DNA from 4 places in the Lysinibacillus capsici genome. Region 2 is predicted to be linked to each of the others. Evidence: riboswitches for the same ligand, from Rfam matches in the RefSeq annotation. Region 2 holds a riboswitch; each other region holds the start of a gene.

Region 1 (3,316 bases), 990 kb from region 2:
AACATCTTCCTCACTCACTTTTGCCCAGCTATTCAAGTCAGAAAAAACATTATTAACATTAGCTGCATCTAATATTTCTTGCTGGAAAGTGCTAGAGCCTGCTGTATATATGTCTGGCTTAGGGCTAACCTCTAAATAAACATTTTTCGGCGTTTTTACGTCCTTCACCTTCATTTGTACTTCAGCAATTTTCGCTTTAATCTCTTCATTTAATTTATTTCCTTTATCAGCAACACCCATCACAGCAGCAATTTGTTCGATATCTCCATAAACATCATCAAAAGTAGTCGCAGATTGAATAACAAATACTTTAATTCCTGCGTTCTCAAGCGGCTTTAGTGCATCCTTATCACCGATTGTATAAGCAATGACAACATCTGGCTTTAACGCTATAATTCTTTCACTGTTAAAATTCGTAGTATCAGAGACACGTTCAATTTTTTGTGCTTCCTCTGGGTAAGTATCGTACTCAGTTGCTCCTACAATTTTATCGCCAACACCTAAAGCAAACAAAATTTCAGTATTACTTGGTTGTAAAGATACAACTGTTTTTGGTACTTCATTAAACGCTATTTCCACTCCACGGTCATCTGTCACTTTATAGCTTGTTTTCTCTGCTTGTTGTGTATCTTGCGAAGCATCTTTATTTTTTGTATCTTCAGCAGTGCCACAGCCTGCTAATACCAGTGCAAGTAAGAGCACTGATAGCCATTGGAAATTAAATACTTTTTTCATTGTTATTCTCCTTTTTCTTTTTCATTGGGTAGGATTTACTAATAAACGGTATTTCCGCTATTCCAGCTTGCTGATTCATAAAAACAGCCATGACAAAACATACATTAGCTAATAAACCAAGGTAATCGAAAAGAATAGCAGGAACCTCTCGTTCTTCTGATACTTTGTGTAAAGTACGATATGATTTTTTTGCCTCACTGCGACAAAGATGTAAGGCTGCAGCAGCCTCTGTTCCTTGAGGTAAAACAAAACTTTGAATCTCTTCCTTCACATGGCGAACGTAAAAATCATAACGTTCACTTAACCAAGATAAATCCTCTTCAGTTACTGCTAATTTCCCACGTACTGAGCCATTCACATGATAAGCCATAGGTAACATAAGCAATAAATCCTCAGCAACAACTTGAACATCCTCTTTTTTTACCGCAGCTAATGCAACTCCTAGATGTGTTGTCAGGCTATCTGTTCGAATTTCAAAATCGACCGTTGAAGCTTTCTCACGCATAAATGGATAACAAGAATAACGGGCATCTTTTTTCACTTGCTTCCCCCCTATTTTCTATAATGAAAAATTCATATTTGAAAGGCATAAAAAAGTCGCTCCTTTTTGCAAAGGAACGACAAAAATAACATAATGAGCCATCAAACTGGACAAAGCCTATGTATTTGCCGTATATCCTCCTAGCTTCCGAGAAGTTTTTATACGTTCAAATAAAGGTCGGTCTCCTGGCTTGTACAGTTCGTCACATGAAACGAATGTGTTATAAAGGACCTTCCCATCTTCTTTGAGACAGTGGTAAATCTTTATAATGGCTGCACTTACAGTTGCGGAAACAGCTCCGGTTTTTCACCGGATTCCCGATTATGCTAATTAGCACCTTTATTCTGCAAGAATATTTCATTTGTAAAGCAGTTTATCATATATGCTTCAGAAAAAATAGCTGTACACAGTTTTAAAATATAGCATTATTTCTACTTGAAGAGAAAACTCTAACAAATTTTTACATTATTAAGAAATTTACTATAATAGTGTTTCAATTGCTTTTTCAATATCGAGCTGTGAATCTGTTGGTTCAAAGCGTGCGACGGTCTTACCATTAGCATCTACTAGAAATTTTGTAAAGTTCCAGCGAATATTACGACCATCTAAAAAGCTTGGGGCAAGTTGAACAATTGCTTCTGCCAACATTTTCTCCTGCATACTTGCCTTCCCAAACTCTCGGTAATCCACTTCATGCTTTAAATAATTAAAGAGTGGATGTGTAGCCTCTCCATTTACCTGTACAAGCTCAAAAATCGGGAATGTGACCCCATAGTTTACCTTGCATAGATGCTTAGTTTCCTCCCCATCTTCAGGATTTTGATGGCCAAATTGATCACAAGGGAATCCAAGAACTACAAAATTCTCTTTTCCATATTTATCATACATTTTCTGTAAGTCTTCAAATTGATATGTAAATCGGCATTGGTTTGCCGTGTTAACAATTAACATTGTTTTTCCACGATATGTTTCCATCGATAAAATTTCGCCATTAGGCTTCCGAACTAGATAATTATAAATGCTCATGCATAATCCCCTTTTTTCATTCATTATAGTTGACTATTCTATCGTTCATCAAAGAATTTGCACAAAAAAACACCACCTCGCTACTTTGAACGGATGGCTGACTTATACTTCTTTTTATATTTAGCATCTTGTTCTTCATTAATTAAACGATGGGCAATATCTAATAATTTCGAGTCATTTGTTTGATCATATAGCTTTTTAAATGACATAATAATATCCTGACGAATAAGAGATGGCTGTTTTTCATCTATACATGTTTGAAATCTTTTAGCTAGATACGATACAACCAAATCTCTTTGTACTGGACCCGCCTGTCCAATTTTCCAAATTGCTTGTAATGCATGCCTTGCCGTAGCAGATTGTTCATCGTAAGTCACAGCCCAAATCTTTAAAAAATCCTCCAAGACCCTTTCTTCTGGATCACTTTTTGCAGCTAAAGCGCATAAAATTTGTGCAGCACGTGCACGAGAATAACCATTATTGTATGTAAGTGCTTTTATTAGCTGTTCCCAAACTGCATATGTCCAATCTACGGGTTCCTGCATAATTTTCATTAATTCCTCGTAAGATTCATATTGAATATCGCGATCATGCTCTGTTAGATTACTAAAAAGTTGCAAAATCTCTTTTTCCATAATTCATCCCTACCTTTATTGTTTCAGAACGTAATAAAATTTGATTTATGGTACACTTAACTTAATTTTTTTCGCAAAGAAGGTGAGTTTATGAATAAATTTAATGCTAGGAAATTGATTTTTCGGTTGATTGTGATAATATCCCTACTTCTAGCTGCCTATTTTATTATCCCAGTGTCCATGCCTTTAATACTTGCTGGGATTAGTGCATTTTTCTTAGAACCAATTGTCATGTTCTTTAAACGGAAATGGAAAATGTCACGGAAAATAGCAGTTGCTTTTATTTACATAGTGAGTGTTATTGTTATATCTATTATTTGTTATCTATCCATTACACAAATAATGACACAAATAATTTTACTATCTAAGCAAGCTCCCT
Region 2 (3,316 bases):
CAGGCAAAATATTAAAACAAAATTTGAAGGGGCAAGAGGTGAGATAGTATGAAAGTATTACAAAAAGAAGCAATGCGTACTACGAACTTTTTTACGGAAGATGACACGCTTCAAAAAATAGTAGAAATGATGTTAGATAAAGAGTTTTTATCCTATGCCCAACGAGAGTTAACAGATTTTGGTGAGCTATGTGCAGGTGATATTGATACGAGGGCAAAGCATACAGATCGACTGGGTGAGCCTCGCCTTCAAAGATATGATGCCTATGGTAAAGAGATATCAGAGGTTTGGGTTAATGATGGCTATAAAAAAACGATTGAAGAGACATATAATACTGGGATTGTAGGTTATGTACACAAGCATATTCCGCAGCTAGGTCACAAGGGGAATTATGTTTATAGCTTTGCACAAGGTTATTTGCTATCACATGCAGAACCTGGATTTTATTGTCCCGTAACATTGACGATGGCTACTGCCTATCTATTAGATCATTATGCAGATGAAGAGGTAAAGCAACGTTTTTTACCACATGTTTGTGCAACAGGTGACACAGATTTATATGAAGGTGCGACCTTTTTAACAGAACGTCAAGGAGGCTCTGACGTCGGTGCAAATGTGGTGGAGGCGAGAAAGGATGGCACTGCGTATCGTCTATATGGTGAAAAATACTTTGCATCCAATGCGGGCATGTGTGGTGTAGCGATGGTATTGGCACGAATAGAAGGGGCGCCAGCAGGTTCCAAAGGCTTAACGTTGTTTGCAGTTCCTTGGCGTAAAGAAGATGGAACAACAAATCATCTACGTATTCGCCGATTGAAAGATAAATTAGGCGTTCGGGCAGTTCCATCTGGTGAGGTAGAATTTGATGGTGCACTTGCCTATGTTGTAGGGGAGCAAAATAAAGGGATTTATTATATGCTAGAAGCACTAAATCTCTCAAGAATTTGTAATGCAGTCGCTTCTATTGGTATTATGCGTCGTGGCTTCTTAGAGGCAAAACATTATGTAACCAATCGACATGCATTTGGCAAGCCCTTAACACAATACCCTATGATTCAGGATACTTTAGGGAAATTTGCAGCTAAGTTGCACGTGGAAGTAGCGACAGTTTTTGATCTTATTCAATTATACGATAAAGTGACAAGTGGACAGGGAACACAGCAAGAACTTATTATGAATCGTTTATATATTGCCATTATGAAAAAAGAAACGGCAGAGCAAGCTGTTCACTATGCCAGTGAGGCAATTGAATTACACGGGGGTAATGGCTATATAGAAGACTTTGTAACGCCCCGCTTATTAAGAGATGCGCAAGTGTTGACGGTGTGGGAGGGGACGGCTAATATTTTGGCCTTAGAACTCATTCGTTTAGTGGATAAGTTTCATGCACATGAACTGTTTGTCTGTGAGATGGAGGAACGATTAGAGAAATTAGCTGACAGCTCACTAGTACAAATCGTTAAAGAACAATTGGCGAATATTTCTATGAAACTGCAAATTTTTAGCGCTTTAGACGCGGCAACGAAAACTTTTGAAGCAAAAGGTATGGCTGAAAAAATGGCTCACCTTTATGAAAGTGTCATAGCGGTTGAGTGGGCACATAAATTTGGTGGGAAATATGAAAAACTAGCGGACGTTTATTTAGAACAGACATGGTCACTAAGAGAAATGGGTGCTCAAATGAAAACAGTCCAATACTTTTCTGAAATTGTATAATGGCCGGGTAGTCGTCTTGAATGGAGGCGACTTCTTTCATTTTCATGTATAATGAAATCAACTGAATATTATAAAGGTTCTTTACTTAAGTAAAGTGAAAAGGGAAATCGGTGTGATTCCGATGCGGTCCCGCCACTGTAAGTGTGAGTTTTTTCAAATGATGCCACTGAAGATTTCGGGAAGGCTTGAAAAATCGCAAGTAGCACTAGCCAGGAGACCTGCCTTTATAACGACATGACAACCTACGAGGATAGGGTGGTGGATTTTGTATCAGTTTTTTGGTGCGATTTTGCCCCCTCATCGTTCAAAGATGAGGGGTTTTATTTTGATGCAGAATAAAGCGAAATGTCGCATGGACCAACGAAGGAGGATTCACATGAAGAAATTTTGGAAAATAGGATTATCAGCATTTTTAGCAGTAGGCTTGCTAGCTGCTTGTGGGCAGGAAGCAAAAGATAACAAGCCATCTAACGAGCAGCAAACACAGCAAGAAACAGCACAAGTGGATGAAGCAACATTCCCAATGACGGTAACAGATGCCCTTAATAAGGACATTACACTTGAAGCACCTCCTGAGAAAATTGTTTCACTTATTCCAAGTAATACTGAAATCCTTTTTGGACTAGGTTTAAATGATGAAATAGTTGGTGTTACTGACAACGACGATTATCCGCCAGAGGCAGCTGAGAAGGATAAGGTTGGTGGTATGGAGTACGATATTGAAAAAATTATTGCCTTAAAACCAGATATCGTTTTTTCACACGAATCTAGCATGTCTCTTTCAGAAGAGGCTATTGCACAGCTTGAATCAGCAGGTTTGAAAGTATTTGTAGTAAGAAACGCACAAGACTTTAATGAAACATATACAACAATTGAGCAACTTGGACGTGCTACAGGAAAATTACCAGAGGCAGAAAAAATTGTTGCTAATATGAAGGCAAAAGTAGAAGAAGTTTTGTCTAAAGTCAAGGATGTTGAACCCAAAAAAGTATTAGTTGAAGCATCAGATGAGCCAGATATTTATACAGCTGGCAATGGTACGTTTATGAACGCGATGCTTGAAATGATCAATGCAGAGAATGTAGCTGTAGATGGCGATAATTGGTATAAAATTGATGCAGAACAAATTATCGCAAAAAATCCAGATGTCATCGTGGTGACATATCATTATGTACCAGATATTTTAACGAAAATACCAAAACGGGCGGGCTTTGATACGATTAATGCCGTAAAAAATAATGCGATTGTGCAGGTAGATGAAAGTACTACAAGTCGTCAAGGGCCACGTTTAGCAGAAGGTCTAGAAGAATTAGCAAAAGCAATCTATCCTGAGGTATTTAAGTGAAAAAAATAGCACTAGCCTATACACTAACATGTACGCTTCTTCTTATTAGCATCTGGTGTGGCGTAGCGATAGGCTCAGTTCATATTCCATTAGAAGTATTATGGAATAAGGCGGTTGATGAAACAGCCGCCAATATTTTTTGGAAAATTCGTTTGCCTCGCGTGTTATTAGCGGGACTAGTAGGCGCATCTCTAGCTATTGCTGGAGCAGCATTCCAAGGTTTATTAAAAAATCCATTAGCAGATCCATATACAC
Region 3 (3,316 bases), 1.7 Mb from region 2:
AAAACCTCTCCCTCAAACGGGGCATCCTTGTCAAAATCGGTACACGTTAACAGTGGGAGCTGGTCAAGAAATTCCTGAATGCCCTCATCTTTTAAGGCAGAGCCAGCAAAGCAAGGGAAGGCACATTCATTTTTAATCATTCCCTGTAATTGAGCAAGACACTGTTCATGCTCCAATGACTCATTCAGAAAGGCATCAAGCAATTCTTCGTCGCGCTCCGCTAGCCATTCCATGATGCTATTTGATACATAGTCTGCTCGCAATGGCTCATCGATGAACAATATATGCTGTGAGCAATCTTTGCGAAGCTGGCTGATGACAGCCTCCACATTGGCACCCTCACGATCTATTTTGTTGATAAAGAAGAAGGTAGGGACATGGTATTGACGTAAAAGTTGCCATACTGTTTCTGTGTGGCCTTGTATCCCTTCAACAGCGCTAATGATCATAATGGCATAATCCATCACACGAATGGCACGCTCCATCTCAGGGGAGAAATCGACATGCCCTGGTGTATCAATCAATGTGTATGTATCATTGCCAATGCTCATACGCCCCTGCTCGGCAAATATCGTAATGCCTCGTCTGCGCTCCAGCTCGTGATTATCAAGAAAGGTATCCTGATGATCAACTCGACCACGGGCTTGGATACTATTTGTATGAAAAAGTACTTGCTCAGAAAAGGTCGTTTTCCCTGCATCCACGTGCGCAAGTACACCAATTGTTTTGTACATAAGAAATCCTCGTTTCTATAGAATGCTATCTTTTTATTGTAACAGAATACTAGCTTCTATATTTCTTGTAAAATAGTTCGTCTTTATGTCGAAATAGTGCTAATATAGTGATGATTATACTTTTAGTGTCATCCTACTGATTGCGCGATAAATTTTCTTCTGCTAGTCTATCAATAGTATTGACCATTATAGAACGTATTGGTGCAAATGGCATTTGTCATTTGCTTAAAAGGGAAATCGGTGCAATTCCGATGCTGTCCCGCAACTGTAAATGGGGAGTCTATACAGCATGCCACTGTAGGGAAACTATGGGAAGGCGTATAGATGATGAACCTAAGCCAGGATACCTGCCAGTATGTATTTTTTGACTAAGAACCACGAGGATGGTGATAGTGATACAGGTAATATACCGTTATTTCACTATGCTACTCTCTTGGCGACAAGAGGGTTTTTTTATGCCCTTCCAACCACCTAGGTAGTAAAGAAATCCCTGATTTCTTTCTATATTTTAACAACAAAGGAGAAAAGGACATGAAGAAATGGAAAAGTATATGGCTAATGATGATCATTGCCTTGATCGCTGTTTTAGGGGCTTGTAATGCAAAAGACAAAACGGAATCAGCAGTACAAGGTGAAAAGGTTGAGCCATCTGAGGCGGCAGCCGAAGTAACCATTGAAAACAATGACACAAGTCAAACATATACGGAAGCACCAACAAAAGCGATTAGCTTAAATCAGCATGTGACAGAAATCATGCTAGCACTTGGCTTAGAGGATTCTATGGTAGGGACAGCTTACTTAGATGATAAAATCTATGAGCCATTGCAAGAGGCATACGATAAAGTCCCTGTGCTTTCTGATCAATACCCAACGAAGGAGCAAGTCATTGATGCCGAGGCAGATTTCCTATATGCAGGCTGGAAAAGTGGCTTTGGCGAAAAGGGGGTAGGCACACCAGAAGAACTTGAAGAATTAGGCATCCATACGTATTTACATACGGCTTCCAACATGACAAAGCCAACATTAGAGGATATTTTCACTGATATTCGCCATATCGCAAAGATTTTCCGTATTGAGGATCGTGGCGAAGCTTTAATTGATCAAATGACGAAAGATGTAGAGGCAGTACAAGCTAAATTACCAAAAGATAGCGAAAAATTACGTGTTCTTGTGTTTGATAGCGGTGAAAAGGATGTATTTACAGCTGGTCAAAACTTTATGAATGAGCTTGTGACAATCGCAGGTGGTCAAAATATCTTTGGTGATGTGGAATCAGGTTGGACAACTGTATCGAAGGAAGATGCAGTAGACCGCAACCCAGAGGTAGTTGTCGTGATTGATTACGGTGAAACAACGGCAGACCAAAAGATCCAATTCTTAAAAAATGATCCAGCATTGAAGGAGATGGAAGCGGTCAAAAATGAGCGCTTTGTCATCCTGCCACTTTCAGCAGCGTCTGAAGGGGTTCGTGCGGCAGAGGCCATTGAAATTTTAGCCACGGGCTTCTATCCTGAAAACTTTTAATCCATTCGAGCTAGCGTTTTGCTAGCTCCTTTTTTATAAGGAGCGATAAAAATGAACGCATTTCAAAAAAATGTACCAGATCAAACATTTGAAACACTGAACCGTCATGGTGAGTTTACCCGTCTAGCCGTTAGCCCTGGCATTATTAATAAGCATTATACCCCTGCACAATTCCAAAAAATAGCCGAAATTGCTGGCGAAAAGGGGGCGATAAAGTATTCTGCTTCCTATAGTATACTCTTGTCCATACCAACGTGTGATGCCACAGAAGCGGTGCAAGCCTTACAGGAAGCGGGTCTCTATGTTGCTCCCTCTGGTCCAATCATAGCCATGAAGGCCTGCGATTTTTGTGATGGGGAGAAAATGGATGCTGCTCCAATAACCGAACAGCTCTATCATGCCCTAGCGGGGATGAAGGTACCTGCAAGAGTGCGTGTCAATATTAATGGCTGTGCATCAGCTTGCTACAATGCAGTCTATGATGATATTGGACTCGTTTACCAACAAGAAAGCTTTGATGTCTATTTAGGGGCAGTACCGATGGGAGCAAAGGCACAGGCTGGCACGTTATTCGCTAAGAGGGTAGACGTCACACAAATTGAAGATTTTTTACTGCTTCTGATCAACCTATATAAGGAGCATGCTCGCCCAAATGAGCCCTTTTACAAATTTTATCGAAGAACGAAGTACGCAGAATATTGGGAACTAGTAAAAAATTCAATTAAATAGCAGGGATATTACTTAGGGTGTCGAAGTATTGTAGTAAGGCACAGAAAATTACAATACAAAGGAGCAAGAACATGACATCGAAACAAGGGATTCAACCAGAAGATCTTTATCACTTAAAATCAGTAGCAGATCCACAGCTTTCACCAGATGGGACAGAGGTAGTTTATATAGAGACTCGTATGGACGAGAAGAAAAATGACTATATATCGAATTTGTTTTACATAAACTTGAAGGACAAAACACCACAGCAATGGACATTTGGTGAAGATAGAACGAGTTCCCCTGTTTGGTCACCAGATGGTAGTCAAATTGCATTTTTGTCAACGAGA
Region 4 (3,316 bases), 680 kb from region 2:
TGGTATATGAACGCATTTGACGAATGTTTTTCTTTATTTTAATCACATTTTATCAATTTGTATGTGCACCTGTAAAACTTGCCTATTGTTTCTAAGAGGATTTTACGCTAAGCTAATGTGCGGACTCAATTCAAGAAGCGTATTTAATGACCGATTTTGGCTATTAAATTCATAGATTCTGTTACGTAAAACGTCTTTTAACTTTTAAAAAGTTTATTTATTGATAGAAGGGGTGAACGGGATGGCTTGGGAGGTTTTTAGTATCATAGGAACAATTGCCTTTGCTATTTCTGGGGCAATTATTGCCATGGAAGAAGAATACGATTTATTCGGTGTATATATACTTGGTATTGTGACTGCTTTTGGTGGAGGAGCTATTCGAAATTTACTCATTGGACTACCTGTCACAACACTTTGGGGACAGGATATGATGTTTCAAATAGCGCTTGCTGCGATTACGATATTCTTTATTTTTCCACATCATCTGATTCAACATTGGCATCGTTGGGGTAACTTCACAGATGCGATTGGCTTATCAGCATTTGCTATTCAAGGCGCACTCTATGCTGTCAAGCTTGATATGCCAGTGAGCGCAGTCATTGTAGCTGCTGTTTTGACAGGTTCAGGTGGTGGTATTGTACGAGATTTATTAGCTAGAAGAAAACCATTAGTTCTCCGTGATGAAGTTTATGGCGTTTGGGCAGCTCTTGCTGGACTGTTAATCGGCTTCGAGGTTTTTACAGGGGACATTTTCCTTTATATTTTATTCGCAGTGATTACAGCTTTACGTATTCTTTCCTATATGATGAAGTGGCGCTTGCCATTACGTAAATTAAATCGAGCATAAACACCATTCAGCCAATGACCAAAAATTAAGTCATTGGCTGTTTTATTGTTTTAGCTAATGTTTCATTCCTTATATGATTAAAAAAAGACATTTAACTTACCTTTTTAACAACTGCATGGATTCTTCTAAAGTCACCATGTTTTTCATCATCGAGCAAGCTGCATCTAAAATAGGAAAGGCTAAGGCTGCTCCAGAACCTTCGCCTAAACGCATATTCATATGCAACATCGGTTCAATGCCTAGTAACGCAGCGGCAATTTTTGCCCCTGGCTCCTCTGAAGCATGGGAAGGAATAATATAATCAATTACTTTTGGTTCGAGCTTATAAGCAATGAGGGCAGCTATAGTCGAAATAAATCCATCAATGACAACGGGTTTACGATGGGCAGCAGCGCCAAGAATAATACCTGTCATCGCCCCTATCTCTAATCCTCCAACCTTAGCCAGAACATCAATAACATCATTTGGATTAGGCTTATTTAAGGTAATTGCTTTTTCAATAACTGCTGCTTTATAGGCAATGCCTCCTTGGCCTACTCCTGCACCAAACCCCGTTACTTCGATAGGGTCGTATCCCGTCAAAACTGCTAATATTGCAGCACTTGGTGTTGTATTGCCGATGCCCATTTCTCCAGTCCCAAGTACATCAGCACCTTTTATGATTTCCTCAGTGGCCACACGGATTCCTACTTCTATCGATTGAATGGCTTCTTGTTTGGACATAGCTGGACCTTGTGCCATGTTATCGGTACCATATTTAATTTTATGAATAAGGACTCCTGCATCAAGTGGAATATCTTCTTTTACCCCAACATCTACTGTGACCACCTTTGCATTGGTAATGCCCGCAATCGCACAAACGCCTGTACCACCCTTAGGAAAATTTAATGTTTGAAAGAGCGTAACATCTTGTGGATTCGTGGTTACACCTTCCTCGCAAACACCATGATCTGCAGCACAGACAATCATCACTTTTTTGTCGACTGTCGGATATAATTGTCCGGTTATACCAGAGAGCTGTACGGCAATTGATTCTAGTTTACCCAAGCTACCCGGGGGCTTACAAAGCGCATCAATCCGCTTTCTGGCTTGTTCCATACTTTTCATATCAACCCCTGGAATGTTTTGAATCGTGTCTTGTAATAATTGCATGATTATTTCTCCTCTCGTTCTCATTAAGACAAAATAAAAAGTCTGTAGTTTATTGTCATGACAAATAAACTACAGACTTTTCCATCATCTATATCTTCTAAAGCATGTAGGCAGGTCTCCTGGCTCAAGTTCAACACCTCATAGTACCTTCCCAGCAATTTGCTAGTGGCATACACTATGAAATTCCCTTATACAGTGGCGGGTCCGCTAAAGCTTTTCACTTTATTCCCTATTCTCCCTAATGGGCACCTATTGCTTTTATGTAATTATGATAAATCTACTTTACAACTTTTTTATTGTCAAGAGGAAAAATTTTTTTGAGTGTTAACTTAGTACAACCAGCTATTCAAACAATTTAGGAGCTTATCAAGAGCTTATAACAATAAAGGAATCCTTCACTTGGATTCCAAGTCTTCCTTAATTAGTGCTTTTTAGAATTCTCTATGCCTAAAACTCGGCTTGTTACAAAAACTATCGGCTACATCAATTGTCCTAACAAATAAATCACAAATTAACTCCATTTCCACCTTCCAAAACTTGTATTTTTCCAGTTCTCTAAGAAATGTTAAACATAAAATTGAAAAGCCCTTATAATCTGTTCAATGTAAACATAAATTATTTCTGAAACTTCAGTATTGAATTGATTGAAGATTGGGTAAGTATCAAAAGTAATAAAACGTTAAAAAGTTAGGGGAAGATATAATGAATGCAGAAGAATTAAGAAATGCTATTGCTGAAACCTGTGAAACACACGATAGCCTCTATGCCCAACTCGTAAAACCGATTAATCAGTTGTTAATCAATGTCGACGCTTCGATCAGTGAAGAGACAGCAAATAAAATACTGGAAAATTTAAAGTTATTTCATAGTGGTGATAAATACTTGACGGAATGTCATTTGGAGGAGAGCCAAAATTTCTTGAAAGATGGCATTGAGCTTCTCCAAAAGGGGGATTTGGCGAATGGAGCACTACAAATTTATGGAGCTGGTCTAAACTTTGCTAGTTATGCTTCAAAAGTGCAGGGACAAAAAAACGTTAATATCTACAAAAACTTTGAAGAAAATTTTAATTTTATCATGGACGCCCTGAAAAATAAACCATGAAAAAAGAAAGAGTATACACTCTTTCTTTTTCCATGGTTTATTTAAATTCTAATTCTCCATCATAAGCCAGCATGCCGCCTTCAAGGTTTGTTACATCAAATCCTTGTGCCTCTAAGTAAGCACATGCATTGGCAGAACGAGCTCCAGCCTTACATACAATAATATATGGCTTTTCTACATCTAAATCCTCTAAACGTTCAGGGATAGTTCCGA

The links. Region 2 has a riboswitch for cobalamin ahead of LCP48_RS03060 (ABC transporter substrate-binding protein). Riboswitches for the same ligand answer to the same signal wherever they lie in the genome.
Region 1: another riboswitch for cobalamin. It lies ahead of LCP48_RS21440 (hypothetical protein); the one in region 2 lies ahead of LCP48_RS03060 (ABC transporter substrate-binding protein).
Region 3: another riboswitch for cobalamin. It lies ahead of LCP48_RS11265 (ABC transporter substrate-binding protein); the one in region 2 lies ahead of LCP48_RS03060 (ABC transporter substrate-binding protein).
Region 4: another riboswitch for cobalamin. It lies ahead of cobT (nicotinate-nucleotide--dimethylbenzimidazole phosphoribosyltransferase); the one in region 2 lies ahead of LCP48_RS03060 (ABC transporter substrate-binding protein).

Annotation. Positions count from the first base shown of each region.
Region 1 is NZ_CP084108.1:4,336,702-4,340,017, forward strand. Features, by position in the region: gene LCP48_RS21435 (ABC transporter substrate-binding protein) at 1-735, opposite strand, end outside; gene LCP48_RS21440 (hypothetical protein) at 719-1,276, opposite strand; cobalamin riboswitch at 1,435-1,632, opposite strand; gene LCP48_RS21445 (glutathione peroxidase) at 1,757-2,302, opposite strand; gene LCP48_RS21450 (hypothetical protein) at 2,383-2,937, opposite strand; gene ytvI (sporulation integral membrane protein YtvI) at 3,028-3,316, shown strand, end outside.
Region 2 is NZ_CP084108.1:630,505-633,820, forward strand. Features, by position in the region: gene LCP48_RS03050 (class I adenylate-forming enzyme family protein) at 1-47, shown strand, start outside; gene LCP48_RS03055 (acyl-CoA dehydrogenase family protein) at 49-1,716, shown strand; cobalamin riboswitch at 1,774-1,956, shown strand; gene LCP48_RS03060 (ABC transporter substrate-binding protein) at 2,093-3,061, shown strand; gene LCP48_RS03065 (FecCD family ABC transporter permease) at 3,058-3,316, shown strand, end outside.
Region 3 is NZ_CP084108.1:2,299,506-2,302,821, forward strand. Features, by position in the region: gene LCP48_RS11260 (elongation factor G) at 1-734, opposite strand, end outside; cobalamin riboswitch at 917-1,103, shown strand; gene LCP48_RS11265 (ABC transporter substrate-binding protein) at 1,266-2,258, shown strand; gene LCP48_RS11270 (precorrin-3B methylase) at 2,310-2,987, shown strand; gene LCP48_RS11275 (S9 family peptidase) at 3,059-3,316, shown strand, end outside.
Region 4 is NZ_CP084108.1:1,311,085-1,314,400, reverse strand. Features, by position in the region: gene LCP48_RS06150 (trimeric intracellular cation channel family protein) at 242-847, shown strand; gene cobT (nicotinate-nucleotide--dimethylbenzimidazole phosphoribosyltransferase) at 944-1,999, opposite strand; cobalamin riboswitch at 2,092-2,267, opposite strand; gene LCP48_RS06140 (hypothetical protein) at 2,702-3,103, shown strand; gene LCP48_RS06135 (rhodanese-like domain-containing protein) at 3,141-3,316, opposite strand, start outside.